One region of the Mesobacillus sp. AQ2 genome, then DNA from elsewhere that is predicted to be linked to it. Evidence: a T-box and tRNA genes for the amino acid it is inferred to sense, from the RefSeq annotation. Region 1 holds a T-box; the other regions hold tRNA genes.
What was found. The T-box of region 1 lies ahead of tyrS (tyrosine--tRNA ligase). A T-box ahead of a tRNA ligase gene usually reads a tRNA of that ligase, here a tRNA-Tyr.
Positions count from the first base shown of each region.

Region 2: it encodes a tRNA-Tyr, which carries the amino acid that the T-box ahead of tyrS (tyrosine--tRNA ligase) is inferred to sense. The anticodon was not compared.
Region 3: it encodes a tRNA-Tyr, which carries the amino acid that the T-box ahead of tyrS (tyrosine--tRNA ligase) is inferred to sense. The anticodon was not compared.

Region 1 is NZ_CP126080.1:3,651,618-3,661,808, reverse strand. It holds gene QNH36_RS18445 (transglycosylase domain-containing protein) at 1-2,728, opposite strand, end outside; T-box leader at 2,871-3,090, shown strand; gene tyrS (tyrosine--tRNA ligase) at 3,164-4,423, shown strand; gene rpsD (30S ribosomal protein S4) at 4,737-5,339, opposite strand; gene QNH36_RS18430 (sensor domain-containing diguanylate cyclase) at 5,791-7,677, shown strand; gene megL (methionine gamma-lyase) at 7,963-9,174, shown strand; gene QNH36_RS18420 (GAF domain-containing protein) at 9,231-9,710, opposite strand; gene refZ (forespore capture DNA-binding protein RefZ) at 9,864-10,191, shown strand, end outside.
Region 2 is NZ_CP126080.1:172,708-182,898, forward strand. It holds rRNA gene QNH36_RS00945 (16S ribosomal RNA) at 1-1,277, shown strand, start outside; rRNA gene QNH36_RS00950 (23S ribosomal RNA) at 1,503-4,437, shown strand; rRNA gene rrf (5S ribosomal RNA) at 4,564-4,679, shown strand; tRNA gene QNH36_RS00960 (tRNA-Asn) at 4,761-4,835, shown strand; tRNA gene QNH36_RS00965 (tRNA-Thr) at 4,880-4,952, shown strand; tRNA gene QNH36_RS00970 (tRNA-Glu) at 4,971-5,045, shown strand; tRNA gene QNH36_RS00975 (tRNA-Val) at 5,071-5,146, shown strand; tRNA gene QNH36_RS00980 (tRNA-Thr) at 5,177-5,252, shown strand; tRNA gene QNH36_RS00985 (tRNA-Tyr) at 5,269-5,353, shown strand; tRNA gene QNH36_RS00990 (tRNA-Gln) at 5,408-5,482, shown strand; tRNA gene QNH36_RS00995 (tRNA-Lys) at 5,699-5,771, shown strand; tRNA gene QNH36_RS01000 (tRNA-Gly) at 5,840-5,914, shown strand; tRNA gene QNH36_RS01005 (tRNA-Ala) at 5,918-5,993, shown strand; gene rocF (arginase) at 6,937-7,833, shown strand; gene QNH36_RS01015 (aspartyl-phosphate phosphatase Spo0E family protein) at 7,919-8,089, opposite strand; gene sigW (RNA polymerase sigma factor SigW) at 8,338-8,901, shown strand; gene QNH36_RS01025 (anti-sigma factor family protein) at 8,918-9,556, shown strand; gene cdaA (diadenylate cyclase CdaA) at 9,945-10,191, shown strand, end outside.
Region 3 is NZ_CP126080.1:1,210,456-1,220,646, reverse strand. It holds gene QNH36_RS06055 (B3/B4 domain-containing protein) at 1-518, shown strand, start outside; tRNA gene QNH36_RS06050 (tRNA-Gly) at 830-903, opposite strand; tRNA gene QNH36_RS06045 (tRNA-Leu) at 956-1,040, opposite strand; tRNA gene QNH36_RS06040 (tRNA-Cys) at 1,082-1,156, opposite strand; tRNA gene QNH36_RS06035 (tRNA-Gly) at 1,166-1,240, opposite strand; tRNA gene QNH36_RS06030 (tRNA-Gln) at 1,244-1,318, opposite strand; tRNA gene QNH36_RS06025 (tRNA-His) at 1,359-1,434, opposite strand; tRNA gene QNH36_RS06020 (tRNA-Trp) at 1,446-1,519, opposite strand; tRNA gene QNH36_RS06015 (tRNA-Tyr) at 1,528-1,612, opposite strand; tRNA gene QNH36_RS06010 (tRNA-Phe) at 1,682-1,757, opposite strand; tRNA gene QNH36_RS06005 (tRNA-Asp) at 1,764-1,839, opposite strand; tRNA gene QNH36_RS06000 (tRNA-Met) at 1,880-1,953, opposite strand; tRNA gene QNH36_RS05995 (tRNA-Val) at 2,120-2,195, opposite strand; tRNA gene QNH36_RS05990 (tRNA-Glu) at 2,222-2,296, opposite strand; tRNA gene QNH36_RS05985 (tRNA-Ser) at 2,314-2,405, opposite strand; tRNA gene QNH36_RS05980 (tRNA-Asn) at 2,410-2,484, opposite strand; rRNA gene rrf (5S ribosomal RNA) at 2,552-2,667, opposite strand; rRNA gene QNH36_RS05970 (23S ribosomal RNA) at 2,933-5,867, opposite strand; rRNA gene QNH36_RS05965 (16S ribosomal RNA) at 6,093-7,642, opposite strand; gene QNH36_RS05960 (nucleotidyltransferase-like protein) at 7,961-8,836, opposite strand; gene QNH36_RS05955 (YgzB family protein) at 8,994-9,338, shown strand; gene perR (peroxide-responsive transcriptional repressor PerR) at 9,461-9,904, opposite strand; gene QNH36_RS05945 (cob(I)yrinic acid a,c-diamide adenosyltransferase) at 10,013-10,191, opposite strand, start outside.

The DNA.
Region 1 (10,191 bases):
TATTCGATGGCGCGGATTCTTTTCCAGCTATATCGACAGCTGTGACATAGAATACGCCGTCTCCTGCATTGAAACTCAGTTTTTCTCCTGCTTTGATGCTGCCGACTTTTTTCTTATTGTTATAGATTCGGTAGCCGACAATATCATTTTCTGGGTGTTTGCCCCAGGCAATTGTTTTTCCGGAAAGCTTGATTCCGAGCGCTGCTGGAGTCTTGCCATTTTCACTCAGTTTATCATTCGCAACGAGTATTTTGTTCCAGGCATCCTTTTTAGGGATCAACTGCTGCGGATTCCCGATTTTATGGCCGATGTAGCTTTCCATATATTCGGGGTTCAAAATGACACCTGTATCTGTAAACTCTGCTGGCGTTGAATCAAGGGCAATATAGCGCTTGTCTCCTACAGTAACGAATTTATTTTCAACCAAACTGTCATCAACCTTCGTTGGTGCGTATTTCGCTATGAAATAGTCTGACTCCACAAGGCCTGCTTTCGAACATGCACTTGAAGGAAGCAAACCGGAAACGGCACAATAAGATCGTTTGACAATACCTCCAGGCATCTTGAAGCGTTCTTCCGGATCGACCAGCTTAGGATCGACATCATAGGCCGCATTCATCAGGTCAGCCCAGATGTATTGAGTACGCACGCCATAGGAAAGTCCTTTATATCTTTTTTCGAGTGCTTTAGGTGTATCGTAACCAAGCCATACCCCGAAGGAGACATTCGGATTGGTTGCCACAAACCATGAATCAATATACTCATGTCCAGTACCTGTTTTGCCAGCCCAGTCAGAACCAAATTTCAATCTTCCTTTTACAGCGGTGGCAGTACCACGGTTGATGACGTCACGCATCATATCGATGGTCAGATATGATGTCTGCGGACTGAAGACATCGACTGGTTCAGATTTATGCTGGAAAACGATTTCGCCATTTTTGTCGACGATTTTTTCAATCATATATGCATCAATGAATTTCCCGTTGTTTGCGAATGTACCGAATGCGTTGGTGTTTTCTTCAACAGTAACACCGCCTCGAAGGGAACCAATTGCAGTCGATAAGTTGGAATAGTCATCAGGCTGCAGATTACTAAAGCCCATCTTATCCAGGAAATTCGCGGGTCTCTGGCCGAGGATGCTCTTATAGGCCAGGACAGCAGGTACGTTGTAAGACTTCATCAAAGCATGTCTGGCAGAGGTCAAACCGCTGTATCTCATGTCATAGTTATTTGGCCACGCTTTGCCCTTTCCATTTAAAAATACTTGAACATCCGGTAAAACAGAACCGGGATGCAATTTACCGAGCTCCATTGCAGGAGCATACACCAGAAGCGGCTTCATCGTCGATCCGTTCTGTCTTGGAGCCCTTGTAGCATGGTTCGTCTGTTCCCGTTTAAAGTTACGGCCACCGACAAAGCTGATGATTTTGCCAGTTTTGTTTTCAATCAGAGTAGCGCCGATTTCCACAGGTTCTTTGACAACCATCATTTTGTCCGGATCATCAGGATCAGGAACTTCCTGAGGTTTTTCGCTTCCATAGTAAGGATAATTTTTCGCAGTTTCCTGCATTTTTTCATAAATCTCTTTATTGATGGTTGTGTAAATCTTATAGCCGTTCTGACGAAGATCACGGTTGGCTAGTGCCTCATATTCAGCCATCAATTCATCATCTTTTTTCAAATCGTCGGCTTCATAGCCATCACGTTCAGCTAAAAGATTAGCCAAAATATCGATTGAGCGTTTCTCGATTTCAAATGTAAGGAATGGATATTCCTCAACTGTATTATCACTTGGAACCTCTTTCACAAAGTCTTTCGTAATATCGTAGTTGATTGCTTCATTGAACTCCTTATCGGAAATGAAGCCGGCACCGTGCATCCTTGTGATGACGGTCTTGTATCTCGACACGCCAGGTTCAAGTCCTGCAGGATCCTTAAGCTTGCCGTGGTCGCTGCTGAATGGCGTGTAGCCAAATGGACTCTGTGGAAGTCCGGCGATGAAAGCAGCTTGAGGCAGAGTCAAGTCTTTCGCGTCTTTTCCGAAAATCCCGTTTGCTGCGGCCTGGACACCGGCAATATTGCTGCCGTTCGCGTTACGGCCGAATGTAGCGACATTCAAATAAGCTTCGAGAATCTCTTTTTTATCGAAGAATTTTTCGAGGCGGAGGGCGAGAAGGATTTCTTTCGCTTTTCGCTCGAATGAAACTTCATTCGTCAGGATCTGGTTCTTGATGAGCTGCTGCGTCAGTGTGCTTCCCCCGGAGGATGTCGACGAGTTTGTGACCTCCTGGAAAAGGGCACGCAGGATCGCTTTAGGCACGACACCATCATGCTCGTAAAAATACTCATCTTCTGTTGCCACGACCGCATTGACCAAATACTTTGACATATCGTCAAGCTTTACTTCCTCGCGGTAAAGGTCGGTTCTGAGCTTGCCAAGATAAACATCGTTATCAAAATATAAATCCGATGTTTCTTCATAGTTGTAAATATCCTTCTTCATATTTTCATATGGCCGGATTGGTTCATCTTTGACAAGGGATGCAAAATACCCGGCCCCTGTTCCTGCGGCAAAGCCCGCACCGAGGACCAGTACAATAATCAATAAAAGCAATATGTTCCAGACAACCGAGTAAGTAATCCGGGCTCCTTTTACGGTCTTTTTATTCGTAAAAAAAGCACCAAAGGATTTAAGCTTCTCTTTCCAAGCCTGTTTTCCTTCATGCATTCATATCATTCCCCCTAAAATCACATACATTATAGCATAAACAAGCTGTCGAATAGACTCTAATCTTAATTTTTCTGAAAACTTATGTCGAATTTGACAACATATATCGCTTTATGGTAAAAATGCTTTATTAACTTTATAGCAAAAAGCTTTGAAGGGAATAAGTAGTGCTTCTGTCCATGTTCCAGAAAGCCGGCGGCCGCTGTGAGCCGGTACAAACAGAAGGATGAATTACCTCCCCGAGCGCCGCAGTGAACTGGATTCATAGTAGCCGCGGACGGTTTAACCGTTATTTTATGGAGTGGAAGACTTTTTATTTTAGTTTTCAAGCCGGGTGGTACCGCGCATTTAGCGCCCCTGCATTTATTGCAGGGGCGTTTTTTATTTTCGCAAAAAATCCGGTTACGAAATATATTTTGAATGGAGGAATTAGAAATGGAATTATTGAAAGACCTCGAGTGGCGCGGGATTATCTACCAGCAAACAGATGAAGAGGGAATGAAGGACCTGCTTTCAAAGGAGAAAATCTCACTGTACTGTGGTGTCGATCCAACAGCTGACAGCATGCATATCGGGCATCTTCTTCCATTCCTGACACTGCGCCGATTCCAGAATGCGGGCCACCGTCCGATCGTCCTTGTTGGCGGAGCAACCGGATTGATTGGCGATCCGAGCGGCAAGAGTGAGGAGCGTAAACTGCAAACGCTGGAGCAAGTACAGATTAACGTTGATGGAATTAAGAAGCAGCTAGGTAAAATTTTTGACGTAGAAGGCGATAATGGTGCACTGATGGTCAACAATTACGACTGGGCAGGTTCCATGGATGTAGTGACATTCCTGCGTGACTTCGGCAAGCATGTCGGCGTGAATTACATGCTGGCAAAAGATACGATCGCTTCAAGACTGGAAACAGGGATCTCCTTCACAGAATTCACCTACACCATCCTGCAGGCAATGGATTTCTTCCATTTATACGAAAAGCATGACTGCAAACTGCAGATTGGCGGAAGTGACCAGTGGGGCAATATTACCACCGGACTTGAACTGATCCGTAAAATGTCTGCAGAAGGCTCCAAGGCATACGGTATGACGATTCCGCTTGTAACGAAAGCTGATGGAACCAAGTTCGGCAAATCAGAAAGCGGAGCAGTATGGCTCGATCCTGAAAAAACTTCTCCATACGAGTTCTACCAGTTCTGGATCAACACCGCCGATGCAGATGTTGTGAAATACTTGAAGTTCTTTACTTTCCTCGAAAAGGAAGAAATTGAAGCTCTGGAAAAAGCAGTTGAAGAAGAACCGCATCTGCGCAAGGCACAGAAAGCTCTTGCTGAAGAAATGACTCGCATGATCCATGGTGAAGAAGCCCTTCAACAGGCAATCAGGATTTCCGCAGCACTTTTCAGCGGCGACATCAAAAACCTGAGTGCGGACGAAATCAGACAAGGCTTCAAAGATGTTCCTTCTTTTACAGTAGAAGGGGAAGAAGAACAAGGATTGGTCGACTTGCTGGTGGCTGCCAAAATCTCGCCATCGAAGAGGCAGGCACGTGAAGATGTATCAAATGGTGCAGTCTCCCTTAATGGAGAGCGCGTAACCGATACAGCATACGTCCTAAGCGATGCCGATAAGATCGAAGGGCAGTTTACGATTGTCCGCCGCGGCAAGAAGAAGTACTTTATGATTAAATACTAGAGTTTTTCGCTAATTTTGATGTTTTATGCGGAGAACATCATAAAAACAGCCTCCTGGGATACCGGGAGGCTGTTTCTTCTATAAGAATGAAATCAGTTTTTCACTTTTTCGACCACTTTTGCAAATATATCAGCGGATTTTTAAATATATCGACCATACTTTCAAAAATATCGGCGGATTTTCAAATATATCGACCACAATTGAGTAGATATCGACCAACCCGAATATAATAGGCTGGCTCATGTGAAATGTTGGTGGAATAAATGAAACAAAAAACCCCGGCCAAATCGGCAGGGGTTTTTCAAACACTCTATTAACGAGAGTAGAATTCAACGATAAGAGCTTCGTTGATTTCAGCTGGAAGTTCAGAACGCTCAGGCATACGAGTGAAAGTTCCTTCTAGCTTGTCTGCATCGAAAGTCAAGAAGTCAGGTACGAAGTTGTTTACTTCGATTGCTTCTTTAACTACATCAAGGTTGCGAGACTTTTCACGAAGTGTGATTGTCTGGCCAGGAGCTACGCGGTAAGATGGGATGTCTACGCGTGCGCCATCAACCATGATGTGGCCGTGGTTTACTAACTGGCGAGCTGCACGACGAGTGCGAGCAAGACCAAGACGGTAAACAACGTTGTCAAGGCGAGCTTCAAGAAGGATCATGAAGTTTTCACCGTGCTTACCAGGCATTTTGCCTGCTTTGTCGAACAAGTTACGGAACTGGCGCTCAGTAACTCCGTACATGTGACGAAGCTTTTGCTTCTCTTGAAGTTGCAATCCGTATTCGGAAAGCTTTTTACGCTGGTTAGGACCATGAGGACCTGGTGCGTAAGGGCGTTTTTCTAATTCTTTACCTGTACCGCTTAGTGAAATTCCAAGACGGCGGGATAGTTTCCAGCTTGGGCCGGTATAACGAGCCATGAATGACTCCTCCTTAGTTTTTATTTTGTAAAATAAAAACAGATTGTGATTAACCATCATGGGTATTTTGTTTTCATGTACCTTCGCCCTAGCAGCAGCGGGTTACGAGATACACCATCAAACCAGGTTTGAGGAACAAAATACATACATCATGCAGATCACATAGGCTGCGATATTTTACACAAAGAGTATTATATAATTTCTGTGCCAATAAAGTCAAGGGGATATTTCAAGTCATTGCCTTTTTAAGATGAAATTCTTCCGAAAACTTTGGTTTATATATCATACTATTTTACTAGGTCTATGATATAATAAATAGTAATTATTTTATTTTTCAAATATTTGGATATTGCCTTGCCACGTGATGAATCATTTTCTCTTAATCAGGCTGCTGCCTGTAAAACAGCTACTTACAAATCGCTGTGAAGTGATTTTAAAACAGGTGATACATATGGAAGAATTGGTAGAACGGGAAACAATATTGGAATTGAAAAGCAGGTTCTTTGAATTAATCAGCACGGGCAGATTGTCTGTCACGGACATCCTCTCGCAAATGTTGACTTTGCTAAAAGAACTTCTCCAGGCAGCTGAGGTCGATTTATATAGATGCGAGGAATGGGAGCATGGCATGATTCTTGAGGCCACGACCCGCAGCGATCTGAATGAGGAAATTACGGGTAATTTCCCGGAATGTCTCATAGGCAAACTGACTGAAACCCCACAATCATTTAAAAAAAATCCAGAATTTCTCCCGCAATATGATTTAGCGTTTGTCCTAGATGCAAAGGGAAATGTTAAGAATTTATGTGCTATTCAAATGAATGGCGCTTCAGGTGAGCGCCTTTCGGACAGCCTTCTGGAAAGGCTTGTTGACGAGTGTGCTTTGTTCATAAAAAAAATCCACACCCTTGCGGAGACAACGGAAGAAGAAAAACGGTATAAGCAATTATTCAGGGTAACGAAAAAATTCCACTCGACAATGGATATGGATGCTGTGCTCGATGAAATCATTACCACATTAAGAGAAGTGTATCCTTCGTTCACCTATTATCTCCTGCTGTCCCATGACCACAAGGGCTACGGAGAGTTGCCGGTAAAAGACCTTGAGTACAACAGTGAAAATCAGACTGCCATGCAATCTTATGTGAGCGGTAAGATTCAGTTCGAGGACTCAGTCATTGATAAAAACTCCATCATGTATGCACCTTTAAAAGGAAGACAGGGCGTATACGGAGTGCTGCAGGTCATTGCCCCGGACTCGCTTGTGTTTCCGCAAAACGAAGTAGAATTCATTAAACTCCTTGCAAATACCGCCGGAAGCGCACTGGAGAATGCGAAGCTTTACGAGCAATCAAGGAAGCTTATTGCAGATTTGCAGCTAATTAATGAAACATCTCATCAATTGAATACAAGCCTTCGCCTCACAGATACGATGAAGTTTATATGCGGAAGGATCATCAAGTCCTTCGATGCCAGGGAAGTCGGTTTTATCATGCTTGATGAAGACAATCTTGATTACTCCGTCCTTCAGGGAAGCACCAGTTTCTTCTTTTCAAAGGAGGCTTCCAATTATATTTTGAAAGTCGCCAAACGGGTCAAGCAGGATCTGGAACCATTGTTCATAGGGGATATTTCATATGATATCGGGGGTGCTTCTACGCATTTCCGCTCGGTAATGTGTGTACCGATGATCCAGAGCGGTGATTTAAAGGGGTTCGCGCTTGTCATGCATGAGGAGCCATATCACTTTGCATTCGATACATTCAAGCTGCTGCAGTCCCTCATCCACCATTCGACTTTAGCTTTCACCAATTCGATGCTTCGTGAAGAATTGGAGAAAATGGTCGTGACGGATCATTTGACAAAGCTGTATTCCCGAGGCTATCTGGATGAAAAAATGAATCTGTCGATGCTTGAGGATGCGCAGGGAACCTTCATCTTAATTGATATTGATAATTTTAAATGTGTGAATGACCAGTATGGCCACCAGGTTGGAGACGAAGTGCTCATCCAGCTGGCCCGGCAGATAGCCAAAAATATCCGCGGCACGGATATTGGTGCCAGATGGGGCGGGGAGGAACTCGCGATTTACCTGCCAGGAGCTCCACTGGAAATCGGAGTCATGATTGCCAACAGGCTTGTAGATAAAGTCGAGAAACATACGAATCCAAATGTCACGATTTCATGCGGCGTTTCCACATGGATCAGGGGACAGGAAGATACGACCAAGACCGTGTTCAAAAGGGCGGACCAGGCTCTTTATAAAGCAAAAGGCTCCGGTAAGAACAAAGTAGTGGTCCAGAATGAAAACCAGTTTGATTTTAGTGATGAGGTTTAAATTTAACATTGGGAATTGGCCAGCTAGCGTCTAGTCCCTCAAGTCGTTTCGGTCCGCCAATGAAGTCAAGGACGATTTCATTGGCGGACCTCCAACGCTTGTCAGGGCTGATCAAGGCGCTCACGCCTTTCTAAGAAGCACTCAGAAATGAGTGCTTTTTCCGTTTAGCAGAACACAGGACTTTTTCAGCTGCTGTGAGTGAAATCACTTTCCATATCAGGGCAAATATCATATCCTGTTTATGGGGGTATTTTGTAAACGCTTACAAATATAGGAGGAATCGAAATGGGAGAGAAAAGATTCGAGACAGAAGTAATCCATGCAGGATATAAATCGGACGAATTCAGGGGAAGTCTTGCTCCCCCGTTATTTCAGACCAGCACGTTCACTTTTGACAGCGCGGAGCAAGGGGAAAGGCGTTTCGCCGGAGAGGAAGAGGGATTCATCTATTCCCGGCTTGGAAACCCGACTGTTGCCATGCTGGAAGAGAGGATGGCAGCGATTGAAAAAGGGGAAAAGGCACTTGCGTTTGGGTCAGGGATGGCTGCTGTCTCTGCGATATTAGTGGCACTGACGAGATCTGGGGACCATATACTTTGCTCACAGGGTGTATATGGCTGCACATTTGGCCTATTGCAGCTTATGAAAGAAAAATATGATATCAATCATGATTTTTCGATGATGGCGACAAGGGAAGAAGTGCTGGCCGCTATTACCCCGGAGACAAGAGTCATCTATATCGAGACACCAATTAACCCAACGATGAGACTGGTTGACTTGGAGATGGTTGCAGACGTCGCGAAAGAAAAGGGTATTCCGGTCGTCGTCGATAACACCTTCAGTTCACCATATCTGCAGAATCCGCTTGAGCTTGGATGCGATTTCGTCATCCATAGCGCAACAAAATATATTTGTGGGCATGGAGATGTGATTGCTGGTGTAGCTGTAGGTCCTAAGGAGATCATGTCTAAAATCGCGATGACTACCCAAAAGGATATCGGCGGGGTGATTTCACCTTTCGATGCATGGCTGCTGCTTCGCGGCTTGAAGACACTTCCTGTAAGGATGGACCGTCACTGTGAAAATGCTGAAAAACTGGCATCCTATTTGTCCGGGCATCCGGCAGTGGAAGAAGTCATTTTCCCTGGCGATCCAAAGCATCCTGATTACGCAATCGCGAAAAAGCAAATGCGCAAACCGGGCGGACTGATTTCCTTCAACATAAAAGGTGGCCAGAAAGAGGCACAGGCATTCATCAACAAATTAAAACTCATTAAAATCGCCGTCAGCCTCGGTGATGCAGAAACATTGATCCAGCATCCGGCGACAATGACACATGCGGTCGTGCCGAAGGAAGCGAGAGAAAAAATGGGGATCAGAGAGAATATGCTAAGGCTTTCGGTTGGACTGGAAGCGTGGGAAGATTTAAGGGATGACCTTGAGATGGCATTTGAATCAGTAAGAAAAGAGAGCACAATGGAAACAGGCTCTATTTAATAAAACAAATCAAACCCCTCCCGGAAATCCAGGAGGGGTTCAGTATGTTCGTTCATTTAGATAGACTGTGCAAGCACTTCAACGAATTCCTCCAGCTTTTGCTGGTCCAATTCATCAAAACGATTTTTTTCAGGCGAGTCGATATCAAGGACACCAATAACGTTTCCATTTTTCAGGATTGGTACGACGATTTCAGATTGGGAGGCAGCATCACAGGCGATATGGCCAGGGAAGGCATGGACATCTTCAACCCTTACTGTTTCTTTTTTGGATGCAGCCGTACCGCAAACACCTTTTCCAAGTTTAATTCTTACACAGGCAGGAAGTCCCTGGAACGGTCCGAGGACAAGCTCGCCATCCTCCATCAGATAAAAGCCGACCCAGTTGATGCGGTCAAGAAACTGGTTCAAAAGTGCAGAAGCATTGCTCAAGTTGGCAATAGAATTCTTTTCATCCTCAATTAGTGCTTTCAGTTGTTTAATCACCAAGTCGTAATTTTTTTCGCGGCTTCCGCTGTATGTTTCGACGTTAAACATCGTTATTCCCCCTAATTCATGAAGTTTTACTCTACATTGTATCAAAAATCGGCGAAACAATGGAGACTTTGTCGAGCTTTTTATAAAGGAAATTTTAATGATTTCCAGAAAGATAAACAGTAAGGTTAATTGCGGAAAGCGAGGGGCGGAGCAATGAGAAAAAATTCAAAAGCTGCGATTATTGATGCGGCCATCTACTTATTCAATACGAAGGGGTTCAATGGAACATCAGTGAGGGACATTGCAGCAAGGGCAGACGTGAATGCAGCGAATATCTCATATTACTTCCAGAACAAGAATGGACTCCTCGAAAATTGTTTTACGGTTTTTTTTGAAAGCTATCTTAAAGAGCTGGAGAAAGGTTTTTCTTTCCTTGAATACGGTCCAGAGTACTGCCTGAATGCGATGGTTGAAAATGTATTGAGATACCAATGCGAAAACATTCAATTAACAAGGTTCATATTAAGAGAGATGACGATCG
Region 2 (10,191 bases), 1.3 Mb from region 1:
TCACCAAGGCCACGATGCGTAGCCGACCTGAGAGGGTGATCGGCCACACTGGGACTGAGACACGGCCCAGACTCCTACGGGAGGCAGCAGTAGGGAATCTTCCGCAATGGACGAAAGTCTGACGGAGCAACGCCGCGTGAACGATGAAGGCTTTCGGGTCGTAAAGTTCTGTTGTCAGGGAAGAACAAGTACCGGAGTAACTGCCGGTACCTTGACGGTACCTGACCAGAAAGCCACGGCTAACTACGTGCCAGCAGCCGCGGTAATACGTAGGTGGCAAGCGTTGTCCGGAATTATTGGGCGTAAAGCGCGCGCAGGCGGTTCCTTAAGTCTGATGTGAAAGCCCCCGGCTCAACCGGGGAGGGTCATTGGAAACTGGGGAACTTGAGTGCAGAAGAGGAGAGCGGAATTCCACGTGTAGCGGTGAAATGCGTAGAGATGTGGAGGAACACCAGTGGCGAAGGCGGCTCTCTGGTCTGTAACTGACGCTGAGGCGCGAAAGCGTGGGGAGCGAACAGGATTAGATACCCTGGTAGTCCACGCCGTAAACGATGAGTGCTAAGTGTTAGAGGGTTTCCGCCCTTTAGTGCTGCAGCAAACGCATTAAGCACTCCGCCTGGGGAGTACGGCCGCAAGGCTGAAACTCAAAGGAATTGACGGGGGCCCGCACAAGCGGTGGAGCATGTGGTTTAATTCGAAGCAACGCGAAGAACCTTACCAGGTCTTGACATCCTCTGACAACCCTAGAGATAGGGCGTTCCCCTTCGGGGGACAGAGTGACAGGTGGTGCATGGTTGTCGTCAGCTCGTGTCGTGAGATGTTGGGTTAAGTCCCGCAACGAGCGCAACCCTTGATCTTAGTTGCCAGCATTCAGTTGGGCACTCTAAGGTGACTGCCGGTGACAAACCGGAGGAAGGTGGGGATGACGTCAAATCATCATGCCCCTTATGACCTGGGCTACACACGTGCTACAATGGATGGAACAAAGGGTCGCGAAGCCGCGAGGTGAAGCCAATCCCATAAATCCATTCTCAGTTCGGATTGCAGGCTGCAACTCGCCTGCATGAAGCCGGAATCGCTAGTAATCGCGGATCAGCATGCCGCGGTGAATACGTTCCCGGGCCTTGTACACACCGCCCGTCACACCACGAGAGTTTGTAACACCCGAAGTCGGTGGGGTAACCTTTTGGAGCCAGCCGCCTAAGGTGGGACAGATGATTGGGGTGAAGTCGTAACAAGGTAGCCGTATCGGAAGGTGCGGCTGGATCACCTCCTTTCTAAGGATATTGCCTAAGGGCAATCGGAATGCGAATCTTTCGATTCGTACTGTGGATGTAATCCACATAGTTGTACGCTTGTTTGTTTAGTTTTGAGGGAGCAATTCTCTCAAAGCTTTTTTGTTCCTTGAAAACTAGATAATCGTAAGTAAGAAGAACCAAGAAGAAAACCGAGTGATCGCCATTTTAGTTTTCTCTCTATTCAATTAGAGAAATGACCTTTTAGGTTAAGTTAGAAAGGGCGCACGGTGGATGCCTTGGCACTAGGAGCCGATGAAGGACGGGACTAACACCGATATGCTTCGGGGAGCTGTAAGTAAGCTTTGATCCGGAGATTTCCGAATGGGGAAACCCACTGTTCGTAATGGAACAGTATCTTTACCTGAATACATAGGGTATTGAAGGCAGACCCGGGGAACTGAAACATCTAAGTACCCGGAGGAAGAGAAAGCAAACGCGATTCCCTGAGTAGCGGCGAGCGAAACGGGACATAGCCCAAACCAAGAGGCTTGCCTCTTGGGGTTGTAGGACACTCTACATGGAGTTACAAAGGAACGGGGTAGATGAAGTGGTCTGGAAAGGCCCGTCAGAGAAGGTAAAAACCCTGTAGTTGAAACTTCGTTCCCTCCTGAGTGGATCCTGAGTACGGCGGGACACGAGAAATCCCGTCGGAAGCTGGGAGGACCATCTCCCAAGGCTAAATACTCCCTAGTGACCGATAGTGAACCAGTACCGTGAGGGAAAGGTGAAAAGCACCCCGGAAGGGGAGTGAAAGAGATCCTGAAACCGTGTGCCTACAAGTAGTCAGAGCCCGTTCATGGGTGATGGCGTGCCTTTTGTAGAATGAACCGGCGAGTTACGATTACATGCAAGGTTAAGTTGAGAAGACGGAGCCGCAGCGAAAGCGAGTCTGAATAGGGCGAATGAGTATGTGGTCGTAGACCCGAAACCAGGTGATCTACCCATGTCCAGGGTGAAGGTTGGGTAACACCAACTGGAGGCCCGAACCCACGCACGTTGAAAAGTGCGGGGATGAGGTGTGGGTAGCGGAGAAATTCCAATCGAACTTGGAGATAGCTGGTTCTCTCCGAAATAGCTTTAGGGCTAGCCTCACGTTGTAAGAGTCTTGGAGGTAGAGCACTGTTTGGACTAGGGGCCCTCATCGGGTTACCGAATTCAGACAAACTCCGAATGCCAAAGACTTATCCGTGGGAGTCAGACTGCGAGTGATAAGATCCGTAGTCAAAAGGGAAACAGCCCAGACCACCAGCTAAGGTCCCAAAGTATACGTTAAGTGGAAAAGGATGTGGAGTTGCTTAGACAACCAGGATGTTGGCTTAGAAGCAGCCACCATTTAAAGAGTGCGTAATAGCTCACTGGTCGAGTGACTCTGCGCCGAAAATGTACCGGGGCTAAACGTATCACCGAAGCTGTGGATTGACATCTTAGATGTCAGTGGTAGGAGAGCGTTCTAAGGGCGTTGAAGTCAGACCGTAAGGACTGGTGGAGCGCTTAGAAGTGAGAATGCCGGTATGAGTAGCGAAAGATGGGTGAGAATCCCATCCACCGAATGCCTAAGGTTTCCTGAGGAAGGCTCGTCCTCTCAGGGTTAGTCGGGACCTAAGCCGAGGCCGAAAGGCGTAGGCGATGGACAACAGGTTGATATTCCTGTACCACCTCTTTATCGTTTGAGCGACGGGGGGACGCAGGAGGATAGGGTAAGCGCGCTGTTGGATATGCGCGTCTAAGCAGTTAGGCTGCAAGTGAGGCAAATCCCGCTTGCGTGAAGGCTGAGCTGTGACAGCGAGGGAAATATAGTACCGAAGTTCCTGATTCCACACTGCCAAGAAAAGCCTCTAGCGAGATAAATGGTGCCCGTACCGCAAACCGACACAGGTAGGCGAGGAGAGAATCCTAAGGTGAGCGAGAGAACTCTCGTTAAGGAACTCGGCAAAATGACCCCGTAACTTCGGGAGAAGGGGTGCTCATTTGGGTGAATAGCCCGGATGAGCCGCAGTGAATAGGCCCAGGCGACTGTTTAGCAAAAACACAGGTCTCTGCGAAGCCGCAAGGCGAAGTATAGGGGCTGACGCCTGCCCGGTGCTGGAAGGTTAAGAGGAGGGGTTAGCTCACGCGAAGCTCTGAATCGAAGCCCCAGTAAACGGCGGCCGTAACTATAACGGTCCTAAGGTAGCGAAATTCCTTGTCGGGTAAGTTCCGACCCGCACGAAAGGCGTAACGATCTGGGCACTGTCTCAACGAGAGACTCGGTGAAATTATAGTACCTGTGAAGATGCAGGTTACCCGCGACAGGACGGAAAGACCCCGTGGAGCTTTACTGTAGCCTGATATTGAATTTTGGTACAGCTTGTACAGGATAGGTAGGAGCCTGAGAAACCGGAGCGCCAGCTTCGGTGGAGGCGTCGGTGGGATACTACCCTGGCTGTATTGAAATTCTAACCCGCGCCCCTGATCGGGGCGGGAGACAGTGTCAGGTGGGCAGTTTGACTGGGGCGGTCGCCTCCTAAAGAGTAACGGAGGCGCCCAAAGGTTCCCTCAGAATGGTTGGAAATCATTCGCAGAGTGTAAAGGCACAAGGGAGCTTGACTGCGAGACCTACAAGTCGAGCAGGGACGAAAGTCGGGCTTAGTGATCCGGTGGTTCCGCATGGAAGGGCCATCGCTCAACGGATAAAAGCTACCCCGGGGATAACAGGCTTATCTCCCCCAAGAGTCCACATCGACGGGGAGGTTTGGCACCTCGATGTCGGCTCATCGCATCCTGGGGCTGTAGTCGGTCCCAAGGGTTGGGCTGTTCGCCCATTAAAGCGGTACGCGAGCTGGGTTCAGAACGTCGTGAGACAGTTCGGTCCCTATCCGTCGTGGGCGCAGGAAATTTGAGAGGAGCTGTCCTTAGTACGAGAGGACCGGGATGGACGCACCGCTGGTGTACCAGTTGTCTTGCCAAAGGCATCGCTGGGTAGCTATGTGCGGACGGGATAAGTGCTGAAAGCATCTAAGCATGAAGCCCCCCTCAAGATGAGATTTCCCATAGCGCAAGCTAGTAAGAACCCTGAAAGATGATCAGGTTGATAGGTCAGAGGTGGAAGCGCGGTGACGTGTGGAGCTGACTGATACTAATCGTTCGAGGACTTAACCAAATTGATCATTCGTTTCTCTTGAATTCTTCTTACACATTATCTAGTTTTGAGGGAATAAAGATTTCATAAAAATTCTCTTGAAAAATGCATAAAAGACAGTATAATAAATATTGTTCTTTAAAAATGTCTGGTGGCGATGGCGAGAAGGTCACACCCGTTCCCATACCGAACACGGAAGTTAAGCTTCTCAGCGCCGATGGTAGTTGGGGGTTTCCCCCTGTGAGAGTAGGACGCCGCCGGGCAAAAATGCATTTTCATCTTGGACAAATTCCTAAGATGAGGCATTCGAATCATCTGCAAGAGTTATGTTAAATTACCACTATTCCGCAGTAGCTCAGTGGTAGAGCACTCGGCTGTTAACCGAGCGGTCGTAGGTTCGAATCCTACCTGCGGAGCCATTATCTCTAAATGACGAAAGTCATTTGAGCTGGCAGCAATACATGCTTCCATAGCTCAGCAGGTAGAGCACTTCCATGGTAAGGAAGAGGTCAGCGGTTCGAGCCCGCTTGGAAGCTCTCAAAATACTATAATATGGCCCCTTGGTCAAGCGGTTAAGACACCGCCCTTTCACGGCGGTAACACGGGTTCGAATCCCGTAGGGGTCACCATCTACTTTAAAAAGCATCATAAAATGGAGGATTAGCTCAGCTGGGAGAGCATCTGCCTTACAAGCAGAGGGTCGGCGGTTCGATCCCGTCATCCTCCACCATTCACTTTCACACTGTGAAATATTCCTAATGCCGGTGTAGCTCAATTGGTAGAGCAACTGACTTGTAATCAGTAGGTTGGGGGTTCAAGTCCTCTTGCCGGCACCATTTTTTTTTGGCTTGTGGAGGGGTAGCGAAGTGGCTAAACGCGGCGGACTGTAAATCCGCTCCCTCAGGGTTCGGCGGTTCGAATCCGTCCCCCTCCACCATTTTAATACATATTAAAATTGGACAAGCTACTAATGTCCTTTTTATTTTTTCATTGGGCTATAGCCAAGCGGTAAGGCAACGGACTTTGACTCCGTCATGCGTTGGTTCGAATCCAGCTAGCCCAGCCATTTTTATTTTCTTTTTTGCACTCAGGATGCTTAAGAGACAATGAATAGGGTAGATTATATCCTATGAGCCATTAGCTCAGTCGGTAGAGCAAGTTGCTCACTCCCTGGAGTTGCTTCTGCGGCAACTTGCGAGAAAGGCCGTAAGGACTTTCGAGCATCGCAGATGCGATAACATGCTTAACCGAGTGATAACAACTTGTTGATCTACAATATTGAGAGCCATTAGCTCAGTCGGTAGAGCATCTGACTTTTAATCAGAGGGTCGAAGGTTCGAGTCCTTCATGGCTCACTCATGTCAAGGCCCCTAAGAATAATTTTCCTTTATTTTTAGGGGTCTTACCTATATAATAAAATCATGCGGAAGTAGTTCAGTGGTAGAATACAATCTTGCCAAGGTTGGGGTCGCGGGTTCGAATCCCGTCTTCCGCTCCAAATGGGGCCTTAGCTCAGCTGGGAGAGCGCCTGCCTTGCACGCAGGAGGTCAGCGGTTCGATCCCGCTAGGCTCCACCATCATACTACATAAATACCATTTCAGTCATAAATCCAGTCGGGTTTATGGCTTTTTTTATTTCACGCTACTTATATTGTGAATTGTTATCTTACACTACTTGTAATAGCTGTAAGGAATACGTCGTGATTAGACAATTTTGAATAAAGAGAGGATGAGTCAGTCAAAAGTAACCATGGGGTTTTGGACAGATTTAACGGATATTTCAGAAGCTGTCGGAAGTGGTCTCCAGTTCGGACAGGTTCACAGGAAAAGAATCCAAAGCTGTCAAGAAATCGCGGATATTTTGACAGGTTCGCGGTAGAAGGCGCCAAAGCTGTCAAGAAACCACGTGGATTTTGACAGGTTTGCGGTGGAAGGAGCCAAAGCTGTCAAGAATCCGCCGTTATTTTGACAGGTTTGGGGTAGAAGGAACCAAAGCTGTCAAGAACCCTCCGTTATTTTGACAGGTTTGGGGTAGAAGGAACCAAAGCTGTCAAGAATCCGCGGTTATTTTGACAGGTTTGCGGTGGAAGGAGCCAAAGCTGTCAAGAATCCGCGGTTATTTTGACAGGTTTGCGGTGGAAGGAGCCAAAGCTGTCAAGAATCCGCCGTTATTTTGACAGGTTTGGGGTAGAAGGAACCAAAGCTGTCAAGAAACCACGTGGATTTTGACAGGTTTGCGGTGGAAGGAGCCAAAGCTGTCAAGAACCCTCCGTTATTTTGACAGGTTTGCAGGAGAAGGAGCCAAATCTGTCAAGAAACCACTTGGATTTTGACAGGTTTGCAAAAGAATCACCCAAAACTGTCAAAAAACCCTCCTGTCTCACAGCCTCAACAAAATCATTTCGTAAATTCATTCTATTCCAAACCGTATATATATTCATGAAATTGTCCGGTTGAGTCATCCTAATGAAAGCGTTTAAAATAGAGGGAGAGATGAGAGAAAGCAAGGGGGAGTCAAGAATGAAGAAACTTTCGATTATCGGGATGCCGATGGATTTGGGTCAGATGAGAAGGGGAGTTGACATGGGCCCGAGTGCGATCCGTTATGCAGGTATCAATGAGAGATTAAGTGTGCTTTTTGATGAGATAGAAGATTTGGGCGATATTGCAGTTGGCAGGCCTGAGGTGAAGATTGACCCTAATAGCAATCTTCGAAACCTTGAGTTGGTGGCGGAGAAGAATCGCCTGCTTGCAGATGAAGTAGATAACATTATAGAATCGAAGTCTTTTCCGCTTGTTTTGGGCGGGGACCATAGCATTGCGATTGGGACGTTGGCTGGTGTGTCCAAGCATTATAAGAATCTTGGTGTGATTTGGTATGACGCCCATGGAGACTTGAATACGGCGGAGACTTCGCCGTCTGGAAATATTCATGGTATGCCGCTGGCTGCGAGTCTTGGTTTGGGTCATGAGATGCTGACGCAGATTGGCGGGTATGCTCCTAAGGTGAAGCCGGAGAATATTGTCATTATTGGTGCGCGTGCACTGGATGATGGGGAGAAAGACTTGATAAAGGAAATGGGTATCAAGGTGTTCACCATGCACGAAATTGACCGCCTAGGGATGGCTGCTGTCATTGAGGAGACGGTCAATTATCTTAAAGATAAGACCGATGGTGTCCATCTTTCACTTGATCTGGATGGACTCGACCCAACGGATGCTCCTGGTGTTGGTACTCCGGTTACAGGAGGCATCAGCTATCGTGAAAGCCACCTGGCAATGGAAATGCTGGCTGAAGCGAAAATCATTACTTCTGCGGAATTCGTTGAAGTGAATCCAATCCTGGATGAAAAGAACAAGACGGCAGTCGCGGCGGTTGCGCTGATGGGTTCTTTATTTGGCGAGAAACTTTTGTAATCAAAGCTTCGAAAAAAGAATAGAATGAGATGGTTAAACAAAAAAATATGAGCAGCGGCCCTGTTACGGCTGCTGCTCTTTATCATTAATATAGAACTGGCTTTTTTGAGGATAAGTGATAATATTTATTTAGTAAATGGTCGAGCTTCATGCTCATGTCTACTACCCGTTGGTTTGACAGCGAGGTTCTTGCAGCTAGTTCAACCATTTCTTTACGGCAATTTTCTATATCCTTCAACAGCGTTTCTGCACACATTGATCTTTGTTCCTCGCTTTCATTAAATATAGTCCCTTTATACCCCGGACCAAAACTTTTTAAACCAAACTGGTAAAAATTTGTTAATATTAATGTATCGAGTTTTTTAGCTTTTTTTGCCGAAAAGAGTCTGTTTAAACGGAATAGACATAATTACATATATAAATAAAGTTTTTATAAAAAAAACGAAACCTTTTACGGAATCGATTCGTATATCGATTAGCCGCAGGAAGCGCGGAGGTAAAATAATGGAAACGATCGTAAAGCACAGAATAAAACAGGTAATCAAGGGAGACCAGAATGCCTATGGAGAGATTGTTGAGGTATACAAGGACAAGGTATTCCAGCTTTGCTACCGTATGCTCGGGAATCGGCATGAGGCAGAGGATATTGCACAGGAGGCTTTCATCCGCGCATATATCAATATTAACAGCTTCAATCAAAACCTGAAGTTTTCAACATGGTTATACAGGATTGCTACCAATCTTTGCATTGACCGGATTCGTAAAAAGAAACCAGATTATTTTCTTGATGCAGAGGTGCCGGGAACGGAAGGCTTGACCATGTACTCACAGGTTCCATCTGAAACTCCTTTGCCAGAGGATGAGGTAGAAAGTATCGAATTGCAAGACACAATTCAAAAAGAAATTTCAAAACTACCCGATAAATACAGATCGGTCATCGTATTAAAGTATATTGAGGAGCTTAGCCTGAATGAAATCAGTGAAATCCTGGATTTGCCGCTTGGAACGGTGAAGACGAGGATCCATCGAGGCAGAGAGGCGTTAAGGCAGCAGTTGCGACACGTATAAGGTGAGGTGAAAGAATTTGAAATGTCCCGAACAGGTTTTTGAATATATGCACGAGTATTTAGATGATGAAATAACTGAAGAACACGAAAAGATTTTAAGAGAGCATTTGCAGAGCTGTTCTGATTGCCAGGGTTACTTCAGGGAATTGAACAAGGCAATCGCTCTTGTCCAGAGTACTTCCCATATCCAGGCGCCGGATGACTTTACATCAAAGGTCATGGCCGGCTTGCCAAAGGAGAAGAAAAAGACTGAAGTCCAACGCTGGTTCAGGAGTCATCCGCTTTTGACAGCTGCATCGCTTTTCCTTGCATTGATGACTGCAAGCATTCTTTCGACCTGGAACGAGGACCATCAGTTTTCTGTTTCGAAACAGCCTAATCTGATCGTTGAAAATGATACCGTCATTGTACCTGAAGGGGAAGTAGTCAAGGGGGATGTCGTGGTCAGGAATGGCAAGGTGAAGGTCGAAGGCGAAGTACAAGGGAACTTGACCGTCATCAACGGGGAAAGGTACATGGCTTCAGCCGGTAATGTTACAGGGGAAGTAACCGAAGTCAATGAAATATTCGAATGGATTTGGTATCATATTAAAAATACCGTGAAAAACACGGCAGATCTATTTGAAAATGACGAGAAGGAACGGTCATTCCAATAGGAATGGCTTTTTTTTTAAGGATGTATCTTTTTACTCCATTGGTCTACGAAGCTTTAGATGACATCATTATTCGTTTAAGCTGACCTTATGGTATAATGATAAAGTTATCTTAGAATACAGGCAGAAGTGCATTGGTCATCATCCGCTTTTTACAACGCTGTTTTCGCATTTAATGTTGCTTCTCGAACACATATAATTAACATGTTTCGTGACTCTTTTGAAGGATGCTCATGAAACGGATAGCGGAAATAATAATAAAAGCCCAGAAGCCGGCTTTGTGTGTGAAAGCAACATCATGTACGAAAAGAGCCTATTACAAATGGGTTCATTTGGAGGCTAGAGGAATAACTTCGCAAAAGAGCCTTACTAAACTACTGGAGGAAGTGCAATGTCGTTTGCGGATTTCGATTTTTTGGAATATCTAGCTAATATTGTTGACATTCTCCTGGTTTGGTTCGTCATCTATAAGTTGATCGCGATTATTCGAGGGACGAAGGCTGTCCAGCTTTTGAAAGGGATCTTTGTCATCCTGATCGTAAAGTTTGTCAGTGATTACTTCGGGTTAAATACGCTCAGCTGGATGATGGAACAAGTATTGACCTGGGGATTCCTGGCCATTATCATCATTTTCCAGC
Region 3 (10,191 bases), 2.4 Mb from region 1:
TGGAAAAAAACGTTACGGAGCTTGAAGGAATCAAAGAGTGGCGAGGAATCTTCAAAGCAACGGGGAAGGATCCTAACCGATATAGACATTCGGCCGAAGCCCTTTACCGAAGGATCTCTAAGCAGAATTACCTTCAAACCATACATAGTGCGATAGATCTGAATAATTTCTTCTCGCTTGAATATCAAATTCCAATTGGTATTTACGACAGTGACAAACTGCAGGGGAATATCACAATTAAAGTTGGCGAAGAAAATGAAGAGTACGGAGGTCTGAATGGCAGAACTAATAATCTTGCTAACTTGATCATATCTGCAGACGATAAAGGACCGTTCGGAAGCCCTTTTGTCGATTCTGAAAGGACCGCAGTGACAGAAGAAACAAGAAATGCGTTGCAGATTGTCTATTTAAGGCCTTCTTCTCCGTCAACAGAAATGGAGAAGATGACCGAATCACTCATGAATATGTTCACCCAGATTCATGGAGGAACTGGTACATTTAAACTCGTGGGATGCTGATGCATCCTTTTTTCTATTTGGCCAACCGAGCACGGGGCTACTGATTCCACATCTATCAAAGAAATTGGCTCTGTTAAACAAGGCTGTTGATTTTCGTTCCAGGCGCTTCGCTTTCCGCGGGGCTGGCGCTGAGCCTCCTCGTCGCTTTGCTCCTGCGGGGTCTCACCTGGCCAGCTGCGCCCGCAGGAGTCTACGCGCCTTCCACTACAATCAACAGGAGTAAAAACAACATTGGGCTTTAACAGAGCCAAGAAAAAAAAACGCAGTATATCGTTTTCTGGAAACGATATACTGCGTTAGTCACGTATGTATGGAGCGGGTGATGGGAATCGAACCCACTACATCAGCTTGGAAGGCTGAGGTTTTACCAGTAAACTACACCCGCATACATATCTTATGAAAATAAAGAAAACAGGAGATCCTGTTTAAAATAAAGATGGTACCGGTGGTCGGGGTCGAACCGACACTCCAGAAGGAACACGATTTTGAGTCGTGCGCGTCTGCCAATTCCGCCACACCGGCATATGAAGATTTCAAATACTGCAATTCCACTAAATAATTAGTGGAGGCGGCAACCGGATTTGAACCGGTGAATAAAGGTTTTGCAGACCTTTGCCTTACCACTTGGCTATGCCGCCATATTATATTGGAGCGGAAGACGGGATTCGAACCCGCGACCCCAACCTTGGCAAGGTTGTATTCTACCACTGAACTACTTCCGCAAATGGCTGGGCTAGCTGGATTCGAACCAACGCATGACGGAGTCAAAGTCCGTTGCCTTACCGCTTGGCTATAGCCCAATATATTATATTCAATACTGATTGAATATGTGATTTGAAATGGGGCGACTGATGGGAATCGAACCCACGAATGTCGGAACCACAATCCGATGCGTTAACCACTTCGCCACAATCGCCATTATAAAATTGGCAGGGGTAGTAGGAATCGAACCCACACCAAAGGTTTTGGAGACCTTCGTTCTACCTTTAAACTATACCCCTATGATAAATGGTGGAGGGGGACGGATTCGAACCGCCGAACCCTGAGGGAGCGGATTTACAGTCCGCCGCGTTTAGCCACTTCGCTACCCCTCCATTATAACATCATTTCCGATGTTAAAAAACCCATTTACTCAATTTCCTGATTAACCAGGAAATTTTAAATGGTGGCTCAGGACGGAATCGAACCGCCGACACAAGGATTTTCAGTCCTTTGCTCTACCGACTGAGCTACTGAGCCATATACTGGCGGTCCCGACCGGGATCGAACCGGCGATCTCCTGCGTGACAGGCAGGCATGTTAACCGCTACACCACGGGACCAAAATCTTTTCAAGTGATTAACTTGAAAAGCACTTCATGATTGCGGGGGCAGGATTTGAACCTGCGACCTTCGGGTTATGAGCCCGACGAGCTACCGGACTGCTCCACCCCGCGACGGTAATAAAAATGTTATTTGATTTATGCTCTTAGAGAGCATTGACTGTTCCGATCCCAGGAAGCTTACTCAAGCAGCAGCTCGATCGGTACAACTCGCAGTTCATACAGTGAAGTAACGCTCGTTGCTCCACCCCGCGACGGTAATAATTCATCAAAAAACTTATGGTGGAGGATGACGGGATCGAACCGCCGACCCTCTGCTTGTAAGGCAGATGCTCTCCCAGCTGAGCTAATCCTCCATTGTTATGTTACTTATTAAAGAAAATGGTGACCCCTACGGGATTCGAACCCGTGTTACCGCCGTGAAAGGGCGGTGTCTTAACCGCTTGACCAAGGGGCCTTTTGTTTAAGTTTCTATGGCGGAGAGCAAGGGATTCGAACCCTTGAGACAGCGTTGACCGTCTACACGATTTCCAATCGTGCTCCTTCGACCTCTCGGACAGCTCTCCAAATTGGCTCCGCAGGTAGGATTCGAACCTACGACCGCTCGGTTAACAGCCGAGTGCTCTACCACTGAGCTACTGCGGAATAGTAATGATTTCTCCGACCTGGATACACAATCCGTATCTTTGAAAGAAGATGTCAAATGCATCTTGCCCGGCGGCGTCCTACTCTCACAGGGGGAAACCCCCAACTACCATCGGCGCTGAGAAGCTTAACTTCCGTGTTCGGTATGGGAACGGGTGTGACCTTCTCGCCATCGCCACCAGACATTTTTTCAAGACAATATCTATTATACTGTCTTTAGTGCATTTTGCAAGAGAAATTTTAAAGATATTTCACTTCGTAAAAATCTTTATTCCCTCAAAACTAGATAATGTGTAAGAAGAAAACAAGGGAATCGAATGATCATTGTCCAGCTCCGGCTCCTAGCCTCTCGAGTCGCTTCGGTCCATCCGCCGAAGTCAAAGAACGACTTCAACTGCTGGCCCTCCAGCGCTTGTCGAGGCTGTACAGTCGCCTACGCTTTTCGTATTTGGTTAAGTCCTCGAACGATTAGTATCAGTCAGCTCCACACGTCACCGCGCTTCCACCTCTGACCTATCAACCTGATCATCTTTCAGGGTTCTTACTAGCTTGCGCTATGGGAAATCTCATCTTGAGGGGGGCTTCATGCTTAGATGCTTTCAGCACTTATCCCGTCCGCACATAGCTACCCAGCGATGCCTTTGGCAAGACAACTGGTACACCAGCGGTGCGTCCATCCCGGTCCTCTCGTACTAAGGACAGCTCCTCTCAAATTTCCTGCGCCCACGACGGATAGGGACCGAACTGTCTCACGACGTTCTGAACCCAGCTCGCGTACCGCTTTAATGGGCGAACAGCCCAACCCTTGGGACCGACTACAGCCCCAGGATGCGATGAGCCGACATCGAGGTGCCAAACCTCCCCGTCGATGTGGACTCTTGGGGGAGATAAGCCTGTTATCCCCGGGGTAGCTTTTATCCGTTGAGCGATGGCCCTTCCATGCGGAACCACCGGATCACTAAGCCCGACTTTCGTCCCTGCTCGACTTGTAGGTCTCGCAGTCAAGCTCCCTTGTGCCTTTACACTCTGCGAATGATTTCCAACCATTCTGAGGGAACCTTTGGGCGCCTCCGTTACTCTTTAGGAGGCGACCGCCCCAGTCAAACTGCCCACCTGACACTGTCTCCCGCCCCGATCAGGGGCGCGGGTTAGAATTTCAATACAGCCAGGGTAGTATCCCACCGACGCCTCCACCGAAGCTGGCGCTCCGGTTTCTCAGGCTCCTACCTATCCTGTACAAGCTGTACCAAAATTCAATATCAGGCTACAGTAAAGCTCCACGGGGTCTTTCCGTCCTGTCGCGGGTAACCTGCATCTTCACAGGTACTATAATTTCACCGAGTCTCTCGTTGAGACAGTGCCCAGATCGTTACGCCTTTCGTGCGGGTCGGAACTTACCCGACAAGGAATTTCGCTACCTTAGGACCGTTATAGTTACGGCCGCCGTTTACTGGGGCTTCGATTCAGAGCTTCGCGTGAGCTAACCCCTCCTCTTAACCTTCCAGCACCGGGCAGGCGTCAGCCCCTATACTTCGCCTTGCGGCTTCGCAGAGACCTGTGTTTTTGCTAAACAGTCGCCTGGGCCTATTCACTGCGGCTCATCCGGGCTATTCACCCAAATGAGCACCCCTTCTCCCGAAGTTACGGGGTCATTTTGCCGAGTTCCTTAACGAGAGTTCTCTCGCTCACCTTAGGATTCTCTCCTCGCCTACCTGTGTCGGTTTGCGGTACGGGCACCATTTATCTCGCTAGAGGCTTTTCTTGGCAGTGTGGAATCAGGAACTTCGGTACTATATTTCCCTCGCTGTCACAGCTCAGCCTTCACGCAAGCGGGATTTGCCTCACTTGCAGCCTAACTGCTTAGACGCGCATATCCAACAGCGCGCTTACCCTATCCTCCTGCGTCCCCCCGTCGCTCAAACGATAAAGAGGTGGTACAGGAATATCAACCTGTTGTCCATCGCCTACGCCTTTCGGCCTCGGCTTAGGTCCCGACTAACCCTGAGAGGACGAGCCTTCCTCAGGAAACCTTAGGCATTCGGTGGATGGGATTCTCACCCATCTTTCGCTACTCATACCGGCATTCTCACTTCTAAGCGCTCCACCAGTCCTTACGGTCTGACTTCAACGCCCTTAGAACGCTCTCCTACCACTGACATCTAAGATGTCAATCCACAGCTTCGGTGATACGTTTAGCCCCGGTACATTTTCGGCGCAGAGTCACTCGACCAGTGAGCTATTACGCACTCTTTAAATGGTGGCTGCTTCTAAGCCAACATCCTGGTTGTCTAAGCAACTCCACATCCTTTTCCACTTAACGTATACTTTGGGACCTTAGCTGGTGGTCTGGGCTGTTTCCCTTTTGACTACGGATCTTATCACTCGCAGTCTGACTCCCACGGATAAGTCTTTGGCATTCGGAGTTTGTCTGAATTCGGTAACCCGATGAGGGCCCCTAGTCCAAACAGTGCTCTACCTCCAAGACTCTTACAACGTGAGGCTAGCCCTAAAGCTATTTCGGAGAGAACCAGCTATCTCCAAGTTCGATTGGAATTTCTCCGCTACCCACACCTCATCCCCGCACTTTTCAACGTGCGTGGGTTCGGGCCTCCAGTTGGTGTTACCCAACCTTCACCCTGGACATGGGTAGATCACCTGGTTTCGGGTCTACGACCACATACTCATTCGCCCTATTCAGACTCGCTTTCGCTGCGGCTCCGTCTTCTCAACTTAACCTTGCATGTAATCGTAACTCGCCGGTTCATTCTACAAAAGGCACGCCATCACCCATGAACGGGCTCTGACTACTTGTAGGCACACGGTTTCAGGATCTCTTTCACTCCCCTTCCGGGGTGCTTTTCACCTTTCCCTCACGGTACTGGTTCACTATCGGTCACTAGGGAGTATTTAGCCTTGGGAGATGGTCCTCCCAGCTTCCGACGGGATTTCTCGTGTCCCGCCGTACTCAGGATCCACTCAGGAGGGAACGAAGTTTCAACTACAGGGTTTTTACCTTCTCTGACGGGCCTTTCCAGACCACTTCATCTACCCCGTTCCTTTGTAACTCCATGTAGAGTGTCCTACAACCCCAAGAGGCAAGCCTCTTGGTTTGGGCTATGTCCCGTTTCGCTCGCCGCTACTCAGGGAATCGCGTTTGCTTTCTCTTCCTCCGGGTACTTAGATGTTTCAGTTCCCCGGGTCTGCCTTCAATACCCTATGTATTCAGGTAAAGATACTGTTCCATTACGAACAGTGGGTTTCCCCATTCGGAAATCTCCGGATCAAAGCTTACTTACAGCTCCCCGAAGCATATCGGTGTTAGTCCCGTCCTTCATCGGCTCCTAGTGCCAAGGCATCCACCGTGCGCCCTTTCTAACTTAACCTAAAAGGTCATTTCTCTAATTGAATAGAGAGAAAACTAAAATGGCGATCACTCGGTTTTCTTCTTGGTTCTTCTTACTTACGATTATCTAGTTTTCAAGGAACAAAAAAGCTTTGAGAGAATTGCTCCCTCAAAACTAAACAAACAAGCGTACAACTATGTGGATTACATCCACAGTACGAATCGAAAGATTCGCATTCCGATTGCCCTTAGGCAATATCCTTAGAAAGGAGGTGATCCAGCCGCACCTTCCGATACGGCTACCTTGTTACGACTTCACCCCAATCATCTGTCCCACCTTAGGCGGCTGGCTCCAAAAGGTTACCCCACCGACTTCGGGTGTTACAAACTCTCGTGGTGTGACGGGCGGTGTGTACAAGGCCCGGGAACGTATTCACCGCGGCATGCTGATCCGCGATTACTAGCGATTCCGGCTTCATGCAGGCGAGTTGCAGCCTGCAATCCGAACTGAGAATGGATTTATGGGATTGGCTTCACCTCGCGGCTTCGCGACCCTTTGTTCCATCCATTGTAGCACGTGTGTAGCCCAGGTCATAAGGGGCATGATGATTTGACGTCATCCCCACCTTCCTCCGGTTTGTCACCGGCAGTCACCTTAGAGTGCCCAACTGAATGCTGGCAACTAAGATCAAGGGTTGCGCTCGTTGCGGGACTTAACCCAACATCTCACGACACGAGCTGACGACAACCATGCACCACCTGTCACTCTGTCCCCCGAAGGGGAACGCCCTATCTCTAGGGTTGTCAGAGGATGTCAAGACCTGGTAAGGTTCTTCGCGTTGCTTCGAATTAAACCACATGCTCCACCGCTTGTGCGGGCCCCCGTCAATTCCTTTGAGTTTCAGCCTTGCGGCCGTACTCCCCAGGCGGAGTGCTTAATGCGTTTGCTGCAGCACTAAAGGGCGGAAACCCTCTAACACTTAGCACTCATCGTTTACGGCGTGGACTACCAGGGTATCTAATCCTGTTCGCTCCCCACGCTTTCGCGCCTCAGCGTCAGTTACAGACCAGAGAGCCGCCTTCGCCACTGGTGTTCCTCCACATCTCTACGCATTTCACCGCTACACGTGGAATTCCGCTCTCCTCTTCTGCACTCAAGTTCCCCAGTTTCCAATGACCCTCCCCGGTTGAGCCGGGGGCTTTCACATCAGACTTAAGGAACCGCCTGCGCGCGCTTTACGCCCAATAATTCCGGACAACGCTTGCCACCTACGTATTACCGCGGCTGCTGGCACGTAGTTAGCCGTGGCTTTCTGGTCAGGTACCGTCAAGGTACCGGCAGTTACTCCGGTACTTGTTCTTCCCTGACAACAGAACTTTACGACCCGAAAGCCTTCATCGTTCACGCGGCGTTGCTCCGTCAGACTTTCGTCCATTGCGGAAGATTCCCTACTGCTGCCTCCCGTAGGAGTCTGGGCCGTGTCTCAGTCCCAGTGTGGCCGATCACCCTCTCAGGTCGGCTACGCATCGTTGCCTTGGTGAGCCGTTACCTCACCAACTAGCTAATGCGCCGCGGGCCCATCTGTAAGTGACAGCCGAAACCGTCTTTCAGCTTTCCCTCATGTGAGGGAAAGGATTATCCGGTATTAGCTCCGGTTTCCCGAAGTTATCCCAGTCTTACAGGCAGGTTGCCCACGTGTTACTCACCCGTCCGCCGCTGATCTTCAAAAGCAAGCTAATGAAGATCCGCTCGACTTGCATGTATTAGGCACGCCGCCAGCGTTCGTCCTGAGCCAGGATCAAACTCTCCAAGAAAGAGTTATGAGTTAGCTCATAAGTTAAAACGTTGGCTCATGTCTTCTATAATTAATAGAAGCATGATAATTTATTGTTTGTTGACGCTTGTTTGTTTAGTTTTCAAAGAGCAAGTTAGTTAGCATGCCGCCCAGAAGCGACTTTACTAATATACCATCGGGCATTTTTTCTGTCAACACTTTTCTAAAAATGTTTTTCAGTGAAAAATACTTTTAAGTTGTAAACCGTCTGCCGCGAAAATGTTTTTGCTATGTTCCGCAGCGACGGTTATTAATATACCAAGTATTTTTTGAATGGTCAATAGGTTTTTTCGTTTTTTCAGGATAACTTTTCAGCAACCTTATAATATCTGTGATAAATGCCCTGTCCTTTCGTTTCTACGTTTACTACTTCAATGATTTTCTTATCAATCAAATACTCTACAAGGATTCCTAGGTCAACAGAATACGGTAAAAGTTCTGGATGGGACATCAGGTCACTGAATGCCCAATACTCTTCACCTTCCATCACTTCCACTAAATGCTGGCTCCCTACTTTTGTCCTTTTGTGGATCAGGAATTCGCTTGCCAGGAACAAGAGTTCAAGCCTTTTTTCTATTGTCTCTTCACTGCAAATTAACTCTTCGTATAACTTATAGATTTCTGGCTCGATCTGCTTCACTTGATGCCAGACGGTCACTTCGGGATGAAAGCCATTCTCTATCACTGCAAGTCTTGCAAGATGATGCAATGAATGCACAACATAATTGTAGGCATCCAAATAGTTAAAGTTATCAAATAGCATCTTGCCATCTGAGTACCTTCTGATCAACTTGGCAAACTCAATTCCCATTTTTATTTTGCGTCCGAAAAACGGAAATTCTTTAAGTTCATGTTTTAAATCAGCGATTTTTTCATTTCGATCAAAAATTATCTTCCCATTGTAAAGCCAATCAAAAATCTTTTTATTGCTGCCAGTTAGGAGCCAATCATTGATCTGCTTTTCGGTTACAATATGCATGGCGGCTTTTTTATCCTGATAGGAATAATGTTTAACAAACACAGGTTCTTCATTTTCTTTCACTATAATAAGCAAAATGACATCAAATGTATCGGTCGCAGCGAGCGCTTTATGTCTCTTCTCCACCGCCACCACTCCTACGGTGTTAGGGTGGCTTGCACGTTCTTGATAAATCGAACGAAGGATATCCTCCATAATAAACTCCTCCATTTGTTTGTTAGCATATATGTTCGACAATTATATAAAATCTCCTGCATTTCATCTAGACAATTTTCGACATCGGTGTTTACTTTTTATGATTATCTTGCCGGAAATAGTATGATATAGTTAGATTTTAGGGAGGGAAACTTCAATGGGTAAATATTCAAGTAAAATAAATAAAATCCGCACCTTTGCGTTAAGTCTTATCTTCATTGGCTTCATCGTTATGTATGCGGGTATCTTCTTCCGCAGCTCATTTGTGGTCATGACAATTTTTATGATCCTTGGATTGCTGTTTATTATTGCCAGCACGGTTGTCTATTTTTGGATTGGACTGTTATCGACAAAGACAGTTCAGGTAGTTTGCCCTAATTGCGGGAAACAAACGAAAATGCTTGGCAGGGTGGATATTTGCATGTATTGCAACGAACCGTTAACTCTAGATGCCTCTCTGGAAGGCAAGGAGTTCGATGAACAATACAATCGAAAAAAATAAAAAGAGAACTTCGTTTTTTGCCGAGTTCTTTTTTTATCCCACAATGCTTACATATGAAGCAGCAGAATCATGTACGCAGACAAAAAAAGAAAACTGATAGCTTATGCCATCAGCCGTAAGTATTAATGGACTTCCTTTGCGGAACATTCCGGACAAGTTCCGTATATTTCCATTCTATGGTGCCCAACATTAAAACCTGTTACATGGGAAGCTAAATGCTCTACTTCGTCAAGGCCAGGGTAATGGAAGTCAACGATTTTCCCGCATTGATCACAGATGACGTGATAATGATGGGAAGTAACAAAGTCAAAACGACTGGAGGCATCCCCATATGTCAGTTCTTTGACCAATCCAACTTCACGGAATACTCTCAAATTGTTATAAACCGTCGCTACACTCATATTTGGAAATTTACCTTCAAGCGCTTTATAAATCTCGTCTGCTGTAGGGTGCGACATTGAGTTTATTAAATATTCGAGTATCGCATGACGTTGCGGAGTAATACGGACTCCTGTATCCTTCAAGGTATCCAGGGCTTCTTTTAAATGACTCTGTACCACCGCCATGCACCTCACTTTTTCAGATTATAATTCTTATTTTATAATGTTTATAATTAGTGTACTAATTTTATTCCTCTTTTGTCAATATTGCTACACCACAAACATTTACAACTCTCAACCTTGATGCAAGGTTTGTTCTTTTGCTCCCAGGTGCATATTCACATATCTTGCGGCGACAAACAGGAAGTCGGATAGTCGGTTTAAATAGGACAGGACAAGCGGGTTAACCTCATCTCCCAGCTCAACAGCCTGGCGTTCCGCTCTTCTGGCAACCGTCCTTGCTACATGAAGCG